Regions from separate parts of the Streptomyces sp. NPDC127595 genome, predicted to be linked through region 3. Evidence: riboswitches for the same ligand, from Rfam matches in the RefSeq annotation. Region 3 holds a riboswitch; each other region holds the start of a gene.
The links. Region 3 has a riboswitch for cyclic di-AMP ahead of ACFVKT_RS01800 (peptidoglycan DD-metalloendopeptidase family protein). Riboswitches for the same ligand answer to the same signal wherever they lie in the genome.

Region 1 (4,204 bases), on a different contig from region 3:
CGCGACGGCCGCGCGGGCGCCGACTTCGTCGCACGGGAGCGGGAGTTGCTCCACGAGCTGTGGCGCCGCCGCGAGGCCGCCCGCCCGGCCCTGGCGTACGCGGCCCGGGCGGCGGCTCAGCTTCCGGTGGTCCCGCCACCGCCCTGGCCCACGTACGGGTCCGCGCACAGCGAGCCCTACTGGCAGCCCTACGGGACCGCGACGCCGTACCCCGCGTACAACCCGTACCGCTCGTAGGACGTACGGCAGGGGTTACGCCGACGCCTCCGTCAGCCTGCCCAGTTCCGTGTCCGTGAGGACGAGGTCCGCCACTCCCAGCAGCGCCGGAAGCTGTTCCACGTTCCGTGCGGAGGCGATCGGCGCCGCGACCGTCGGCTGGGCGGCGAGCCAGGCCAGGGCGACGGTGGCGACCGGCACGTCGTGGGCCTGGGCAGCCTCGTCGAGGGCGGCAAGGACGCGCAGGCCCCGCTCGGTCTCCAGGTGCTTGGCCGCGCCCGCCGCACGCGGCGAGTCGACCTTCGTACCCGGGCGGTACTTGCCGGTGAGGAAGCCGGACGCGAGGCCGAAGTACGGGACGGCCGCCAGGCCCGAGCGGGAGGCGATGTCGCGCAGCGGGCCCTCGTAGGTGTCGCGCGAGACCAGGTTGTACTCGGGCTGGAGGGCGACGTAGCGGGCGAGGCCCTCTCGGTCGGAGAAGTCCAGGGACTCCTGGAGCCGCTCGGGTGAGATGTTGGAGGCCGCGATGTTGAGCACCTTGCCGGCCTTCACCAGCTCGTCGAGCGCGCCGATGATCTCCTCGACCGGCACCTCGGGCTTGTCGAAGTGCGTGAAGTAGAGGTCGATGTAGTCGGTGTCCAGACGGCGCAGAGAAGCATCCGCCGCAGCCTTGATGTTGTCGCCGGACAGCCCCTGGTACTCGGGGTGCTGGCTGACCTTGGTGGCGATCACGATGTCGGAGCGGTTGCCGCGCGCCTTGACCCACTTGCCGATGATGGTCTCGGACTCACCGCCCTTGTGCCCCTCGATCCACGCCGAGTACGAGTCGGCGGTGTCGAGGAAGTTGCCGCCTGCGGCCGCGTACGCGTCGAGCACGGCGAAGGACTCGGCCTCGTCGGCGGTCCAGCCCCACACGTTGCCGCCGAGGGCCAGCGGGAAGACCTCGAGGCCGGACGAACCGAGCTTGCGAAGAGTAGTCGTCATGTCAGGATCCAACGTCCCGAGCGAATGACTGTATTCCACATGTATCAGACCGGCAGCCCTGACGTCGGGGGGATGATGTCAGGGCTGCCGGGGATCAGGGGATTACGGAACTACGCACCCGTGAGGAAACGTGCAGGTCAGGGGTTGAGCCCCTTGCTCTGCAGCCACGCCATCGGGTCGATCCCGGTCGCCGCGCCGTCCGGGTGGACCTCCAGGTGCAGATGCGCCCCGGTGACATTGCCCGTCGCGCCCACGCGCCCGATGACATCACCGGTGGCGACCTTCTGCCCCACGCTGACGCTGATCGACGACTGGTGGCAGAACCACAGCTCGGTGCCGTCGTCGAGGGTGAGGATCGTGCGGTAGCCGTACGACCCGGCCCAGCCGGCCTCCGTGACGGTGCCGCTGTGGACCGCCTTGATCAGGGTGCCCGTGGGAGCGGCGAAGTCGAGGCCGGTGTGGTAGCCGGAGGACCACAGTGCGCCGGCCTGACCGAAGGTCGAGGTGATCGTGTACGAGGAGGTCGGCAGCGTGTAGCTCTTGGCGAGCTCGGCGAGGCGCTCGGCCTCCGCCTTGGCCGCGGCCTCCTCCTCCGCCTTCTTCTTCGCGGCGGCTTCCTTGGCCTCGGCCGCCTTCTGCTCCTCGGCGGCGGCGTCGGAGGCCTTCTTCACGGCGGCGGCCTGGGCGGCCTGCTGGGCCGCGGTGTCGGCCTGGTCCTTCTGGACCTCGGCCTGCTGCATGATGCGCGAACGCAGGACCTCGCCCGCGTCGGTCGCGCCCTGCTCGGTGTCGGCGATCGTCAGACCGGCACTGGTGAGCGGGGTGGTGGAGCCCTTGGCCTCGTCGGCGGAGCTGTCGTCCGTGAGGATCGAGCCGACGGACGGCAGGTCGGGCACGGAGATCGACACCGGCGGCTTGCCGGGCGCCGCGGTGGCCATGCCACCGGCGCCGACGGCGGCTATGACACCGACGCCCAGAACGGTGGAGCTGCGAGCGAGTCCGCCGCCTCCGCGCTGCTTGGAGACGCGGTGCCGGCCGCGGATGGGACGGAGGGATTCCTCGGTGGGATTCCACTCCTCCCGGGGGCCCTCGTCGTCCATGCCGTAACCGAAGGTGTGCGTTTGGCTCGGCGGGTACGAGGGTGCCTGGGCAGGCGGGTTCGACGCCACGTGGGCGTGCTCCTTTCCTTCCTTCTCGCCTACCGGGTTAGCTGACGGGTTCGGAGCAGGAAGGTCTCCTACGCGCGTCAACCGCTGGTGTTCCCACCGCGGTAGACGCTCGATTCACCCCAAGTTGGTGGTTCCCCGGTTCCCTTGCGGGATTCGGCGCGTGCGCACGGAGCCGACTCTTGTGACGGCTGGGACTACCGCGCTGCGTTATCGAACGTTAATAGACGCGGGCACCGGATTCCAAGCCGTTCTGACTGATCATTAACGCTTCTGGCCAGGACTTTCAGGTCATCACCGCCGTAAAACGGGCGAGTTGACCACCACTTGTCGGTCACAGGTTTTCTGACGATGCGTCAGATGTTATGCGGAGGGACGCCATTCGATCACCCCTGGTAACAACGTGAACGAGGGCGTTCACGGACGTCGTACGGCAAGCAGCGCCATGTCGTCCGTGGTGCCGCCGCCGGAGTGCCGGCGGACCTCCTCGGCGAGGGTGGTCAGCAGTGCCTCGGGCCCGGGGAAGGTCCGTCCGGCGAGGCTCACCGCGGGATCGTAGAAGCGCCCGCGTTCGTCGCGGGCCTCGGACAGCCCGTCCGTGTGGAGGAGCAGCATGGCCCCGCGCGGGAACTCCGTCTCCTGCGCGCGGTCGGGCCACATGCCCAACTCGCCCATTCCCAGGGGCAGTGCGGGATCCTCGGCGTCGAGCGAGACGAGCGTGCCGTCCGCGTGCAGGAGCAGCGGCGGGGGATGGCCACGGTTGACGATCCGTACGACCTCCTCGCCGTGCGGGATCTCCGCCAGTACCGCCGTGGTGAACCCCTCGAAGGCGTCGAGGCTCTCGCGCCGGGTGCCCTCGCGCGCCAGAGCCCGCTCCAGGCGCCCCGCGACCGCCTCCAGCGTCGTCTCCTGCTCGGCCGCCTCCCGGAACGCCCCGATCACGACGGCGACGGCGGCCACCGCGCCCATGCCCTTGCCGCGTACGTCGCCCACGACCAGGCGTACGCCGTACGGGGAGTCCTGCACCGCGTACAGGTCACCGCCGATGAACGCGTCCTCCTGCGCCGCCTCGTACCGCGCCGCGACGTCGAGCCCGTCGATCCGCTCCTCGGGCTGCGGCAGTACGGCGCGCTGGGCGGCCTCGGCGATCTCACGGACGGAGGCGAGCCGGGCGTTGCCGCGCCGGACGACGACGTTGATGAGGGCGGCCAGGACGGCGGCCGTCGCCACCGTGACCACTTCGGTGACCGCCTCGGCCTGCAGCGCCACTCCGAGCTTCATCTGAACCGCGACGGCCCCCACGGCGGCCATGGCCCCGGTCAGTACGGTGCCGCGCAGCGAGTAGAGGGGCGCCGCCACCAGCGCGGCGGCGGTGAAGAGGGGGGCGCCGGTGAAGTCCCTCGGCGTGAAGTACTCATAGAGAATCCCGGCGACGATGAGCAGGGCGGGAAGCACCCGGACGAACCTCTGGGTGTACGAGGTCCTCGGCCCGTCCGTTCCCGCCGCCCCGGGCAGCGCTACGTCCCCCACCCCCAGCCCGGGATCGGGCACGGGGTCCCCCGGCAACCGCCCACCGGACCGGTCGTACGACGGGTCGTACGACGCACGCGGGTCGTCCGGGTCGTCCGGATCCCCCGCCCGCTGCTCACCTGCTTGCTGCCCCACCCGTCCAGATTTCCCGGAGCGGGGCCGGAGGGCGACCGGTGTGGGCCGACCGAGGGACGCCCGCGCATACCCGGAAACACCAAGGGCCGGAACTCGTGAATCCGAGTTCCGGCCCTTGGCCTTCAGTAGCGGGGACAGGATTTGAACCTGCGACCTCTGGGTTATGAGCCCAG
Region 2 (4,204 bases), on a different contig from region 3:
CGAGCGCGGCGCGGTTGGACTCCAGGTTCGGGGCGAAGCCGCCCTCGTCGCCGAGGCCGGTGGACAGGCCCTTGGTCTTCAGCACCTTCTTGAGGGTGTGGTAGACCTCGGCGCCCCAGCGCAGCGCCTCGGAGAAGGACTCCGCGCCGATCGGGGCGATCATGAACTCCTGGATGTCGACGTTCGAGTCGGCGTGCGACCCGCCGTTCAGGATGTTCATCATCGGAACGGGCAGCAGGTGCGCGTTCGGGCCGCCCAGGTAGCGGAAGAGGGGCAGGTCGCTGGCCTCGGAGGCGGCGTGGGCGACGGCGAGGGAGACGCCGAGGATGGCGTTGGCGCCGAGCGAACCCTTGTTGTCGGTGGCGTCCAGGTCGAACATCGCCTGGTCGATCAGGCGCTGCTCGGTGGCGTCGTAACCGACGAGCTCCGGGCCGATCTGCTCGATGACGGCGAGGACGGCCTTCTCGACACCCTTGCCGCCGTAGCGGTTGGGGTCACCGTCGCGCAGCTCGATGGCTTCGAAGGCACCCGTGGAGGCGCCGGACGGGACGGCGGCACGACCGGTGCTGCCGTCATCGAGGCCGACCTCGACCTCGACGGTGGGGTTGCCTCGCGAGTCGAGGATTTCCCGGGCTACGACGACGTCGATGGACGGCACGAGCATCTCCTTCAGGAATGTGACGCGGCTACGCGGGACTGTGGCAGCCCCGCGGGATGAGCCTAACCGGCTCCGGGGGATCGGCCAGCCGGTCTACCCCCTCTTGTGCAGAACTGAGGGCAAATATTGTTCCCGAACGGAACAAAAAGGTGATGAAAGAGGGGTGGCGACGACGACGGATGGGCCGGCGCGGGAAATGAAAAACCCCGCCCCGGTGCGTACGGGGGAACACGCACCGGAGCGGGGGGCCCGTGGGGGACGGGGGTGACCCACACGAGGCCTTCAGTATGGAGACCACGTATAGGAGCGGGCTGTGGTTCAACTGCGAAGCGGCTGTCAGTGGCCGGCCGACCGCCGTCGGCCGTCGATCCGGGCCGTCAGCTCAGGTGGAACTGCTGCCGGCCGAGGTGGAGCCGCCGTCAGCTCAGGTGGAGCTGCTGACCCGGGTAGATGAAGTCCGCGTCGTCGATGATGTCCTTGTTCAGCTCGAACAGCTTCTGCCAGCCACCCTTGACGTTCTTCGCCTCGGCGATCGCGCTGAGGGTGTCGTCCTTCTTCACCTTGTACTCGCCGTCGCCCTTCTTGACCGTCTTACCGGTCGGGGTCTCGACGGTCTCCTTCTTGGCGGTCTCCCGCTCCGAGGAACGCGAGGCGCGCTGCTCGTCGGTCTTCGCGCTCGGCGTGCTCGGCTTGCTCTGTGTGCTCGGCTGCGACGGGGTGGTGCTGCCGGAGTCGTTCGCGGCGTTCGACAGGCCCGTGCCACAGGTCGGCCAGGCACCCTTGCCCTGCGCGGCGAGAACCTTCTCGGCGACGGATATCTGCTGGGACTTGGAGGCCTGGTCGGCGGTGGAGGCGTACGAGCTGCCGCCGTACGCGGACCAGGTGGAGGCGGAGAACTGCAGGCCGCCGTAGTAGCCGTTGCCCGTGTTGATGGACCAGTTGCCACCGGACTCGCACTGGGCGACGGCGTCCCACTCGGAGGTGGTGGCGGCGGAGGCGGTACCGGCGGCCATCAGCGGGGCGGCGACGGCGACGCCGGTCACTCCGGCGAGGGCGACGATACGGGTGGCCTTGGACGGGCGACGGTGCTTGCCCTTGCACGAACGCAGCATGAAGTAGATCCCCTCACCGACGCCTACGAGGTGAGCTGTCGGGTTCGGGCGGGTGAGTGCCCGGTCGCGCACCTTGCGGTGCACGTCTTCACCCCAAGCCGCTCCCGGTCAACTACCGGGCGCAGCGCTTACCTTGGGTCCCCCGCTCCTGCCTACGGCGCTTGACGCGACGACTGTTCCCGTACGGCCGCTGGCAGGATTCGGCGTTGCGACCGTCGGGGCTCACTGTGGCGAGCGGTCACGACCGTAGGCAGGCGATCGGCGGAATATCAAAGACGATCAAGGGGTCTGAGATCCATCTCTCATTCTCGCCAAACTGGACATTCCATGGCGAACCATGACGTGAACTCCCGCTGCATTTCGCCCTATTCAGCACCAACTGCAAGGCTCTGACCGGGCAGGATGAGGTTCGCGTCGGCGCCGACCGTCTCCTTGTTCTCGGCATAGAGCTCGGTCCATCCGCCGTCGAGGCCAAGGGCGTCGGCGATGAGCGAGAGACTGTCGCCGGCACGGACGACGTACGCGCCGTCCACGACGGAGCGAGCCGCGTCGGAGTCACGCGAGGCGTGCCGCCCGGAAGTGGCGTCGTCCGTACGGCCGTCGGTCGCACCCTCGGTGGCGGTGTCACCGCGGTGACGCCCTGCACTGGTCGCCTCATCCTCGGGCGCACTCGAAGACTCGTCAGTCTGGGCGGACTTATCCGATTCATCACTGTTCGCGGCAGTTGAGCCGGTGCTCGCGTCCGCACTCGCTGCCGCGTCCGGGGTGGCGGACTTCGTGGAGTCTGTGGCGTCTGCGGCGGTCTCGGTCGCGTCCGCGGAGGGCGAAGCGGCCGGAGAGGGGGTGGACGATTCGGACGGGTCGGCGGAAGCGGACGCGTCGGGCGACAAGTCGTCCGCCACGCCCGTGTCGACCTCCACCGAGGCGGAGTCCTTGCTGAGCCCGGAGAGGGGTCCGCAGGTGGGCCAGGCGACGAGCCCCCGGCCGTCCAGGATCTTCTCGGCGACGGCTATCTGCTGCGAGCGGCTGGCCTGGTCGGCACTCGGGGCGTATTCGAGGCCGCCGTAGTTCTCCCAGTCCCACTCGGTCACATGCAGCCCGCCGTAGTAGCCGTCGCCGGCGTTCTGGCTCCAGGAGGCACCCGTCTCGCACTCCGCGACGCGGTCCCAAGTGGTGGTGTCGGCCGCGCTCGCGCTCGTGGCACCGAGCAACGGGATCGCGATGGCCGATCCGGTCACTCCTGCCGCGACGATGAGAGCCGGGGCCTGACGGGGTCGACGATGGCGGCCGTTCCCGGAGAGCATGCGGAAGCCCTTTCATGTGACAGCAGGTGACTACAGCGACATACGGCGACGTCAGACGACGCCTGCGACGCATGATCCGCGCTGTTCGTCGAACGTATCCGCACCCGAACGCTTGTCACAAGTCGATGCAGCGTAGATCACGTGAAGATCACAATGTTGATGGACCGTCAGCTTTTCGCGATCGGTCAAGTCCCTTGAGACCGCGATGGATCGTCAGCTTTTCGCGATCCGTCAAATCCCCTGCGACCGCCCGGCGGACAACCGGAGCGGAGCCGTGAACTCCACCGGAAGTGTGCGCAATCCCCGCATAATGAGCCCGCCACGCCAGCGCAAATCGGCGGAATCCCCTGCGAGTTGGAGGTCGGGGAGGCGGGTGCTCCGGCCTCCCCGGCGCGGGGAGGCCGGGTACGTCAAAGCCGGTGAAATGTGCCGGGCCACGGAGTGTCACGAATGAGCCGGCCGCAGACCCGGCACCGGGTTTGGGCTACCGCCGCGTCCCCGTGTCCTCAGCGACCGCACTACGGACTTCGACGAGCCGGCGGGCCCGGAACCGACCGGTGACTGTGAGCCGTGGCAGGGTCGGCCGCTTGTACGCGTCGACTCCGACGGTGTCGGAGTCCAAATCGGACTCGCCCTTGCGGTACTCGGCCAGCGTTCTGAGCTGGTCGGCTGAACCGGTGTAGCCGATGCCGCGCATCTGCCCGTCCACCGTCCAGATGGACACCGCGCGCGTGTCCATCTACCAGGACAGACACCGGTCGTCGAACGGCTGCGCCGCCTCGGGCCGGAAGACGACCGGCGAGCCGGTGGCCCTCCGGTCCCGCTTCGATGCCGGGCTGCCCAGCCGCCCGGCTTTGGGACTCGCCGCGAGCGCGCTATAGGCGTCGACGACCTTCTTCACCACCCGCACCGCGGGCTGCGCAGACAGCCCGAACGCCGCCTTGATGTCCGCGTAGAGCAGCTTCTGCAACCCGTTGCGGTCTCTCACACCCGTCTCGAAAGCGATCCGGGAGACGTGGTCGGCTGCCCGGTTGCAGGCACGCAGGGTCGCCTCCAGTGCTGCCGCCTGCTCCGGCGACGGCAACAGCTTCACCTGCACCACCAGCTTCACAACACCCGAACCTAGACAG
Region 3 (4,204 bases):
AGACCGGGCAGCGCCAGCCCTCGCTGCCGATGCTGCTCGCACTCGCGCGTATCTACGGTACGACGGTCTCCGGGCTGCTCGGCGAGTCGGTCCCCGAGCGTGACGCCGTGGTGCGCGCCGCCGACATGGAGCCGACCGCGGCGGGCGGCTGGACCTACTGGCAGGCCGGCGGCTCGGGCCGCGGGATGCAGGCCCTGCGCGTGCACGTGCCGTACGGCTCGCAGGGCGACATCGTGCGCGTCCACGCCGGTGAGGAGTGGCTGCACGTCCTGAGGGGGCGACTGCGGCTGCGTCTCGGTGACAGCGCCCATGTGCTCGCCCCGGGGGACAGCGCGCACTTCGACTCGCTCACCCCGCACCGCATCGCCGCCGCCGACCGGGACGGCGCCGAGCTGCTCTTCGTACACACCCTGCTGCAGAGCCCCACCGCCGCGCTGTGCCTAGGTCCGGCGACGGAGCACCCGACCTTGGGAGAGACACCATGACCGAGCCCACGGAATCCGGCCCGCGCCGCTCCATGGACGACAAGCTCCCCCGCGCCCTGTGGGTGCGGCTGATCATCTACGTCGCCGTCGGCCACCTCTTCGCGGCCTTCGTCTACCTGCTGTTCACACTGGGCGCGCAGAACCAGTAGGCATACGTCGGGACGGCCGGGACCGGGTGACCTGTGCCGGCCGAGGTGGCGTGTGTCAGTCGAGGAGCCGCTCGCGCAGCCGGCTCCGCAGCTCCGGGGTGATCCCCAGTCCCTGCTCCAGGTAGGCGTCGACGCTGCCCCAGGTTTCCTCGATCGTCTCGAAGGCCGCGGTCAGGTACTCGGCGCGTGCGTCGAACAGCGGGCTGAGCAGCTCCATGACCTCCGGGGAGTACGCCGACGCGGAGGAGCTGCTGCGGTGGACCTTGTAGCGACGGTGCTTGGCGTTCGACTCCAGGTAGTCGGCGACGATCGCCTCGCGCTCGACGCCGACGGCGAGGAGTGCCACGGCTATGGAGATTCCGGCGCGGTCCTTGCCCGCGGCGCAGTGCATCAGCGCGGGCACGCTGTCCTCGGCGAGCGAGTGCAGCACCTGGGAGTGCTCGGCGGTGCGCTCCTTGATGATGGCGCGGTAGGAGTTGATCATCCGGTTCGCCGCCTTGCCGTCCGCGAGGAGCGCGCGCAACTGCTCAAGATCGCCGTCGCGGACCATCTTCCAGAACTCAGAGCCGTCGGCCGGGTCGGTCAGCGGCAGATTCACGTTCCGCACGCCCGGCAGCTCGACGTCCGGACCCTCTAGCTTCTGGTCCGACGCGTTACGGAAGTCGAAGATCGTGTGCAGGCCGAGGGAGGCGAGGAAAGCGGCGTCGTCCGCTGTGGCGTGCGCGAGATGTCCGCTGCGGAACAGCACCCCGTACTTCACCCGGTGGCCGTCCACGGTGGGCAGGCCGCCCACATCCCGGAAGTTGCGCACAGCCGTCAGCTCAGGTTCGGTCGACGGGACCTGCTGTGTCACGGGGGCTCCTCCCAGTCAGCCGTCGGCGCTGCTCGGCTTCGCCCGCCGACGGACGTTGCGCACTCGACGATACGACATGGATTCCTGGGGCAATGAGTTGTCCACAGGCGTTGTCTTCGCAGGTGCGGGGCCGTTACCTCCGGGCCGCAGAGCGCGCGAAGGTGTCTGGATTTACCCATCCGTCCGTATCTGCGGAGGGCTGATGGCAGTGGCGGGGGCGGACGGTGATGTGGCAGTTATCCGACTGCGTCGCATCTGGCTGTTCTGTCCGAATTAGCTGATTCATTACAACTAGCTCTGGAATGAAGCATCCTGGGCACACGTGCGTGAGCAGCGTCATATTCGTGACGATGTGTTGCGACGCCTCTTTGTCAACCCGCTGGAATTTCCTGGTGATTTGACAGGCGGGAAAGGCCTTTCGTCGACAGAGGGTTACGGTAATTCCGGCGTGGATCAAGGGCGGCGCATCCACAGAAAACCCACATGCTTGTCGACGCGGTCTCATCTCGCTTACGTTCGCCCTCAATCCGGACGGACGCCCAATCCTGCCGCCGCCCGGAATCCGCACACTCACCCGTATGTGGCAGGAGCGGGGGACCCACAGGTAAGACGCCTGTTCCGGTCTCCGGAACGGCTAGGGGTATAGCCGCGCAGCAGCGCGGCCGGGCATCTCCAGCCCGCACCCGACAGCTCACCTCGCAGGCGCCGGAGAGGAATTCGTCATGCCCGCGAAGGGTAAGCACCGCCGTCCCAAGTCCCAGCGTTTCACGCGCTCGATCGCCGTGGCCGGAACGGGTGGCGCCGCGCTCGCGCTGCCGCTCATGGGAGCCACTGGGGCCCATGCCGCCACCGCCTCGGCTTCCACGGCTTCTTCCGCTTCGGAAAAGGCTGTCACGGCTTCGGCCTCGGCTTCGGGAAAGGCCGCCACGGCCTCAGCTTCGGAAAAGGCCGCCACTTCCGCTCCTGCCGCGGCCCAGAAGTCCGCGACGAAGACCTACGCGGTAAGGGCCGGTGACTCCCTCTCGAAGATCGCCGACGACCAGAGCGTCAGCGGCGGCTGGAAGAAGCTGTACTCGGACAACCGCAAGGCCGTCGGTGAGGACCCCGCTCTGATCCACCCGGGCCTGAAGCTGACGATCGGCAAGAAGGCCGCCGCGTCGAGCGGCACGACCAAGTCGTCCGGCGAGGCGTCCAAGTCCTCCAAGTCGGCGAAGTCCTCGAAGGCGTCCGAGTCGTCCGCCAAGACGGCGGCCGAGCCCACGGCCAAGGCCGACGACACCGCGGCCTCCAGCAGCAGTTCCGGCTACACGCTGCCGGTCGAGGGCGCGACGATCGGCACCGGCTACAAGGTCGCCGGCAGCATGTGGTCCAGCGGCTACCACACGGGCGTGGACTTCGTGGTCCCGACCGGCACCACCATCAAGTCCGTCGCCGCGGGCACCGTCGTCTCGGCGGGCTGGGGCGGCGCGTACGGCAACCAGGTCGTCATCCAGCACGCCGACGGCCAGTACTCGCAGTACGCCCACCTCTCCTCCCTCTCCGTCTCGGCCGGCCAGACCGTGACCGAGGGGCAGCAGATCGGCCTCTCCGGGGCGACCGGCAACGTCACCGGACCGCACCTGCACTTCGAGATCCGCACCACGCCGGACTACGGCTCGGACGTCGACCCGGTCGCGTACCTGCGCGCGCACGGTGTCACCGTCGGCTGACGCCGTTCGCTCGGAACTGAGCTCGGAACCGAAGGCCGGACCCCACGATCCCCGGGGCCCGGCCTTCTGCGTTTCGCGCTCAGGACGTCGTGTTCACGTGCACCCGCGTCCGGGTGTGGCGGCTGTTCAACTACCCCTGGTGGGCCCTTATTCCGAGCTTGACCCAGGCTTTATGAGTGGCTTATGTCACCACCCGTCAACCCTAAAATACGGTCGCGTAGGTCACACTCAAAGGTGAATCATGGGTCGATGTGGCAGACGATTCGAAGAGTGGCAACAGATCAGTGATCGGGTCGTACGTAGCGGTGGGGGACAGCTTCACCGAGGGCGTCGGCGACCCCGGGCCTGACGGGGCCTTTGTCGGTTGGGCGGACCGCTTCGCGGTACTGCTCGCGGACCGGCGTCCCGAGGGCGACTTCACCTACACCAATCTCGCCGTACGCGGCAAACTGCTCGACCAGATCGTCGAGCACCAGCTCTCGCGGGCGAAGGAGCTCGCGCCGGACCTGGTCTCCTTCTGCGCGGGCGGCAACGACATCATCCGGCCCGGCGTCGACCCCGACGAAGTCGCGGAGCGCTTCGAGCGCGCGGTCGCCGACCTCACCTCTGTCGTCGGCACCGTCCTGGTGACGACCGGCTTCGACACCCGTGGCGTGCCCGTGCTCAAGCACATGCGCGGCAAGATCGCCACGTACAACGGACACCTCCGGGCCATCGCCGACCGGTACGGCTGCCCCGTCCTGGACCTGTGGTCCCTGAAGACGATTCAGGACCGCCGCGCCTGGGACGGCGACCGCCTCCACCTGTCACCCGAGGGCCATACCCGCGTCGCGCTCCGGGCCGGTCAGCTCCTCGGCCTCGAAGTGCCGGCCGACCCGGACCAGCCGTGGCCGCCGCTCCCGCCGCGCGGCACGCTCGAGGTCCGGCGCGACAACATCCACTGGGCGCGTGAATACCTGGTCCCGTGGATCGGGCGGCGGTTGCGCGGTGAATCCTCCGGGGATCATG
Region 4 (4,204 bases), on a different contig from region 3:
GCCGGTTCGTCGCGGTGCTGTGGACCTGAAGGCTGCTCCGGTTCGTCGCGGTGCTGTGGGCCTGAAGATTGCTCCGGTTCGTCGCGGTGCTGTGGACCTGAAGGCTGCTCCGGTTCGTCGCGGTGCTGTGGACCTGAAGGCTGCTCCGGTTCGTCGCGGTGCTGTGGGCCTGAAGATTGCTCCGGTTCGTCGCGGTGCTGTGGACCTGAAGGCTGCTCCGGTTCACTGCGGTGGCGTGGACCTGAGGCCTCCGGCTCGGCGCGGTGTCGTGGACCTGACGGCTCCTGCCGCCACCGTCAGCCAGGCGGCCACCGCGATCCACAGCAGCACCTCTCCCAGCCCGTCGAGCCACGAGACATCGAGGGCGCTCGAGACCGCCAGGGCCGCCACCGCCGTCATCCCCAGCGGGAACACGGTCGCCCAGCGCCGCACGTCGTAGCGCAGGCGCGGCCGGGCCAGTTCCGCGCCGGCCAGGACGCAGTACCAGGCGAGGGCCAGGACGAGCAGGGCGGTGGTGACGGCGCGCAGGACGCCGTTGTCGTCGTCGTTCCACAGATACGCGTCGACGTTGTGGGCCGCGACGAGCGTGGCCCCCGCCAGCGCCGAGAGGGCCAGCGCACCGCCCGCGATCCAGTGGTCCCCGGCGCCCGTCACCACCTCCCTGATGTCGAAGTGCGTGAACGCCACCCCGTAGAGCACGATCCCGAGCCAGAACAGCACCAGCGCGGCATGCGCGAGCCAGTCCGCGCCCACGGCAGCGGCGAGCGTGGCGCCCAGCACCGAGAGCCCCTGTGTGGCCACGCACACGAGGAACACCCCGCCCGGCATACGACGACTCCAGTGCCGTACGACGGAGAAGAGCAGCACCGGCCACAGCACGGCCGACAGCGCCAGCAGCGCCTCGGCGACCTCCTGCCAGCCCAGCGCGGACACCCGCGTGCCGAGGACCGTCGTCGCCGCGACGGCGGTGAGCCCGGGGAGCGTGCTCGCCTCCGTCGCCCAGCGCGGCCGGTCCCGTACCAGCCGTACGGCGAAGTCCGCGGCGAGCGCGAGCCATGCGACGGACGCCAGGGCCAGTGCGGCACGGGACAGCGTCTCGTAGCCGGTCAGCTGCAAGCCGACCGAGATGATGCCGGTCGCCAGGACGGCGGCACCGGCGGCGGGCGGCCGCTCGGCCCACCAGGCGCGGAGCTGGGAGAGGGCTGGCATGGGCCCGATGCTAAGGATCTTCGGGCGGGTTGCCCGCGGGGCACGCGCGTGGGGGGATGAAAACGCAGGGCACGCACGCGTGGAGCACGAAAACGTGCTCCACGCGTGCGTGCCCCGCGGAAGATGTCGTGCGGGCGATGCGTTACGCGGGCCGCACCACGCTGTGGATGGCCGACTCGCCGTCGTAGAAGATCGACTCCTCGCGGACGTACGCGCCCGGTTTCGGGGCGTGGATCATCATGCCGTTGCCTATGTAGAGGCCCACGTGGCTGACGTCGCCGTAGAAGAAGACCAGGTCACCGGGCTGGGCGTCGGCGAGGGAGACGGTCGTGCCGGCGGTCACCTGGTCGTAGGTGACGCGCGGGAGGGTGACTCCGGCGGCCTTCCAGGCGGCCTGGGTGAGGCCCGAGCAGTCGTACGAGCCGGGGCCCGTGGCGCCCCAGACGTACGGCTTGCCGACCTGGGCGCGGGCGAACGTGAGGGCCTTGGCCGCCTTCGTCGCGTACGCGGCGTCGGTGGTGGTGGTGGTGGCCGACCCGGAGATGCCGGTCGTCGCGCTCGACGACGACTCCTGGGCCGCCTGCGCCGCGGCGTCGGCGGCTGCCTGCTGCTGCGCCAGCTCCGCCGCCTTGCGCTCGGCCGCCTTGCGCTGCTCCTCCTCGATCGCGGCGAGCCGCGCCTTCTCCTCGACGGTGAGCTGCGAGAGCAACTCGCGCGCCTTGGCGAGCTTCTGCTGCACGTCGGTCTTGGACGCCTGAAGGGCGTTCTGCGACGTGGTCAGCGTCTCCAGGCTCTGGGACGCCTCCGTGCGCTTCTCGGTGGCAGCGGCCTGCTCAGTGACGTAGTCATCGACAGCCGCCTTCTGGCGGGTGGTCAGACGGCTCATCAGCTGGGTCTGGTCGAAGTAGTCCTGCGGATTGTCGGCCAGCAGGAGCGAGGCGGTGTCGGGTGCCGCGGCCCCGGTGCGGTACTGCGCCGCGGCGTACGAACCCAGCTCCTCACGCGCGGTGTTGAGCTTCTCCGCGCGCTGGGCGACGTCGTCGAGGAGGGTGTCGACCTTCTTGCGCTGCTTGGTGGTCTTCTCCTTGGCCGCGTTGTACTTGTCGGTGGCCGACTCAGCCTGCCGGTAGAGGGCGTCGACCTTCTTCTCGACCTCTTCGAGGCTCGGCTTGGGCTCTTCAGAGGGCGCGGCGTTCGCCGTCTGGGAGAGCAGGGCCACCGAAGTGAGGGCCGCCGTGGCTAGAGCGGGGGCCGTACCCGCCACGCGCGATCCCGAGAACCATTTGCGTTGCGACGCCAAGGGAGGCGACTCCTTCCATCATCCGCCTACCGGGTTAGCTGTCGGGTTCGGGCGGGTGGTTCGGAAGGGTTGCCCTACGGTCCATGCCCGACAAGGCAGTTGGACCGATTCACCCCAAGTTCGGTGGGTCCCCGGTTCCGGCTGCCACGAGGGCGCACCGAATTCGGCGGAGGCCACCGCGGCCCGGCGACGTTCGCCGGTGGGGGTCGGGCGGCCTGGTCAGCACGCTAGCCAACTCGTGCGGCTTCTGTGAAGGTTGATGTTCGAAATGCCCGATACGTTTTCGTGACCTTAGTCATGAGGTTCGTCGCCCGTCGTCAATTCGGATGGGTATCGGGTGAGTTGTGCGGAGGGGTGGTTTCCTCGGTCTCTTTCGGGCGGTCGCGGTGGGGGGCTGTTCCCGGTCGGGCGTCGCGGCGAACTCGTGCAGCGGGATCTTGTACGGCGGACAGGTGCCAGTCCTTTGTCGCGCTGGTCGCAGGCTGTGTCGGTGTGGTTCCGTAGGGTCGTCGGGTCCGGGAAGCCCCTCCGGTGCTGAGCGCCGTCTCGAGTTCCGGCTGGGCACCGTCACGAGTTCCGGCTGAACGCCGTCACGAGTTCCGGTCGAGTTTTCGGGGTGGCGGCGGGGTGTCAGTGGGGCCGCCTAGACTCGGAGAGCGATGAGCAGCCTCTTTGATGACAGCTTCCTGGCGGACCTCAAGCCCTCGGGGGCGCATGAGGAAGAGCCCCCGCCCCCGCCCGAGGACGGGGCGGCCGAGCAGCTTCCGGACGACTTGTTCGGCGGCCGCTTCGACGTGCCGCCGAGCCGGGACGCGTACTACCGCGACGGCGCCCCGCGCCCCGTCGTGGACGCGGCCGCGCTCCTGGACGGGCTGAACGAGAACCAGCGGGCGGCCGTGGTGCACTCCGGCTCGCCCCTGCTCATCGTGGCCGGCGCGGGTTCCGGCAAGACCCGCGTGCTCACGCACCGGATCGCGTATCTGCTGGGCGAGCGCAATGTCCACCCCGGGCAGATCCTCGCGATCACCTTCACCAACAAGGCCGCGGGCGAGATGAAGGAGCGCGTCGAGCACCTCGTCGGCCCGCGCGCCAACGCCATGTGGGTGATGACCTTCCACAGCGCGTGCGTCCGGATCCTGCGCCGCGAGAGCAAGCGGCTCGGCTTCACCTCGTCGTTCTCGATCTACGACGCCGCCGACAGCAAGCGGCTCATGGCCCTGGTCTGCCGTGACCTGGACCTCGACCCCAAGCGCTTCCCGCCGAAGTCCTTCAGCGCCAAGATCTCCAACCTGAAGAACGAGCTGATCGACGAGGAGGACTTCGCCGCCCAGGCCACCGACGGCTTCGAGAAGACCCTCGCCCAGGCCTACGCGATGTACCAGTCGCGGCTGCGCGAGGCCAATGCGCTCGACTTCGACGACCTGATCATGACGACGGTCAACCTGCTCCGCGCCTTCCCCGACGTCGCCGAGCACTACCACCGCCGCTTCCGGCACGTCCTCGTCGACGAGTACCAGGACACCAACCACGCGCAGTACGCCCTGGTGCGCGAACTCGTCGGCACCTCCGAGCACCCCGTGGACGTCCCGCCCAGCGAGCACGACCTGCCGCCCGCCGAGCTGTGCGTCGTGGGCGACGCCGACCAGTCGATCTACGCCTTCCGCGGCGCCACCATCCGCAACATCCTCCAGTTCG

Region 1: another riboswitch for cyclic di-AMP. It lies ahead of ACFVKT_RS14145 (M23 family metallopeptidase); the one in region 3 lies ahead of ACFVKT_RS01800 (peptidoglycan DD-metalloendopeptidase family protein).
Region 2: another riboswitch for cyclic di-AMP. It lies ahead of ACFVKT_RS19930 (transglycosylase family protein); the one in region 3 lies ahead of ACFVKT_RS01800 (peptidoglycan DD-metalloendopeptidase family protein).
Region 4: another riboswitch for cyclic di-AMP. It lies ahead of ACFVKT_RS29150 (NlpC/P60 family protein); the one in region 3 lies ahead of ACFVKT_RS01800 (peptidoglycan DD-metalloendopeptidase family protein).

What each region holds. Positions count from the first base shown of each region.
Region 1 covers NZ_JBHXWK010000003.1:681,015-685,218, reverse strand. The annotation lists gene ACFVKT_RS14155 (PrsW family intramembrane metalloprotease) at 1-237, shown strand, start outside; gene ACFVKT_RS14150 (aldo/keto reductase) at 253-1,200, opposite strand; gene ACFVKT_RS14145 (M23 family metallopeptidase) at 1,338-2,369, opposite strand; cyclic di-AMP (ydaO/yuaA leader) riboswitch at 2,381-2,538, opposite strand; gene ACFVKT_RS14140 (PP2C family protein-serine/threonine phosphatase) at 2,784-3,917, opposite strand; tRNA gene ACFVKT_RS14135 (tRNA-Met) at 4,158-4,204, opposite strand, start outside.
Region 2 covers NZ_JBHXWK010000006.1:18,247-22,450, forward strand. The annotation lists gene eno (phosphopyruvate hydratase) at 1-664, opposite strand, end outside; gene ACFVKT_RS19930 (transglycosylase family protein) at 1,078-1,770, opposite strand; cyclic di-AMP (ydaO/yuaA leader) riboswitch at 1,776-1,940, opposite strand; gene ACFVKT_RS19935 (transglycosylase family protein) at 2,136-3,008, opposite strand; gene ACFVKT_RS19940 (hypothetical protein) at 3,559-3,798, opposite strand; gene ACFVKT_RS19945 (hypothetical protein) at 3,814-4,185, opposite strand.
Region 3 covers NZ_JBHXWK010000001.1:408,339-412,542, forward strand. The annotation lists gene ACFVKT_RS01785 (helix-turn-helix domain-containing protein) at 1-485, shown strand, start outside; gene ACFVKT_RS01790 (DUF6126 family protein) at 518-634, shown strand; gene ACFVKT_RS01795 (tyrosine-protein phosphatase) at 690-1,487, opposite strand; cyclic di-AMP (ydaO/yuaA leader) riboswitch at 2,030-2,205, shown strand; gene ACFVKT_RS01800 (peptidoglycan DD-metalloendopeptidase family protein) at 2,210-3,196, shown strand; gene ACFVKT_RS01805 (SGNH/GDSL hydrolase family protein) at 3,481-4,204, shown strand, end outside.
Region 4 covers NZ_JBHXWK010000010.1:150,900-155,103, reverse strand. The annotation lists gene ACFVKT_RS29155 (tellurite resistance/C4-dicarboxylate transporter family protein) at 223-1,209, opposite strand; gene ACFVKT_RS29150 (NlpC/P60 family protein) at 1,352-2,509, opposite strand; cyclic di-AMP (ydaO/yuaA leader) riboswitch at 2,517-2,688, opposite strand; gene pcrA (DNA helicase PcrA) at 3,169-4,204, shown strand, end outside.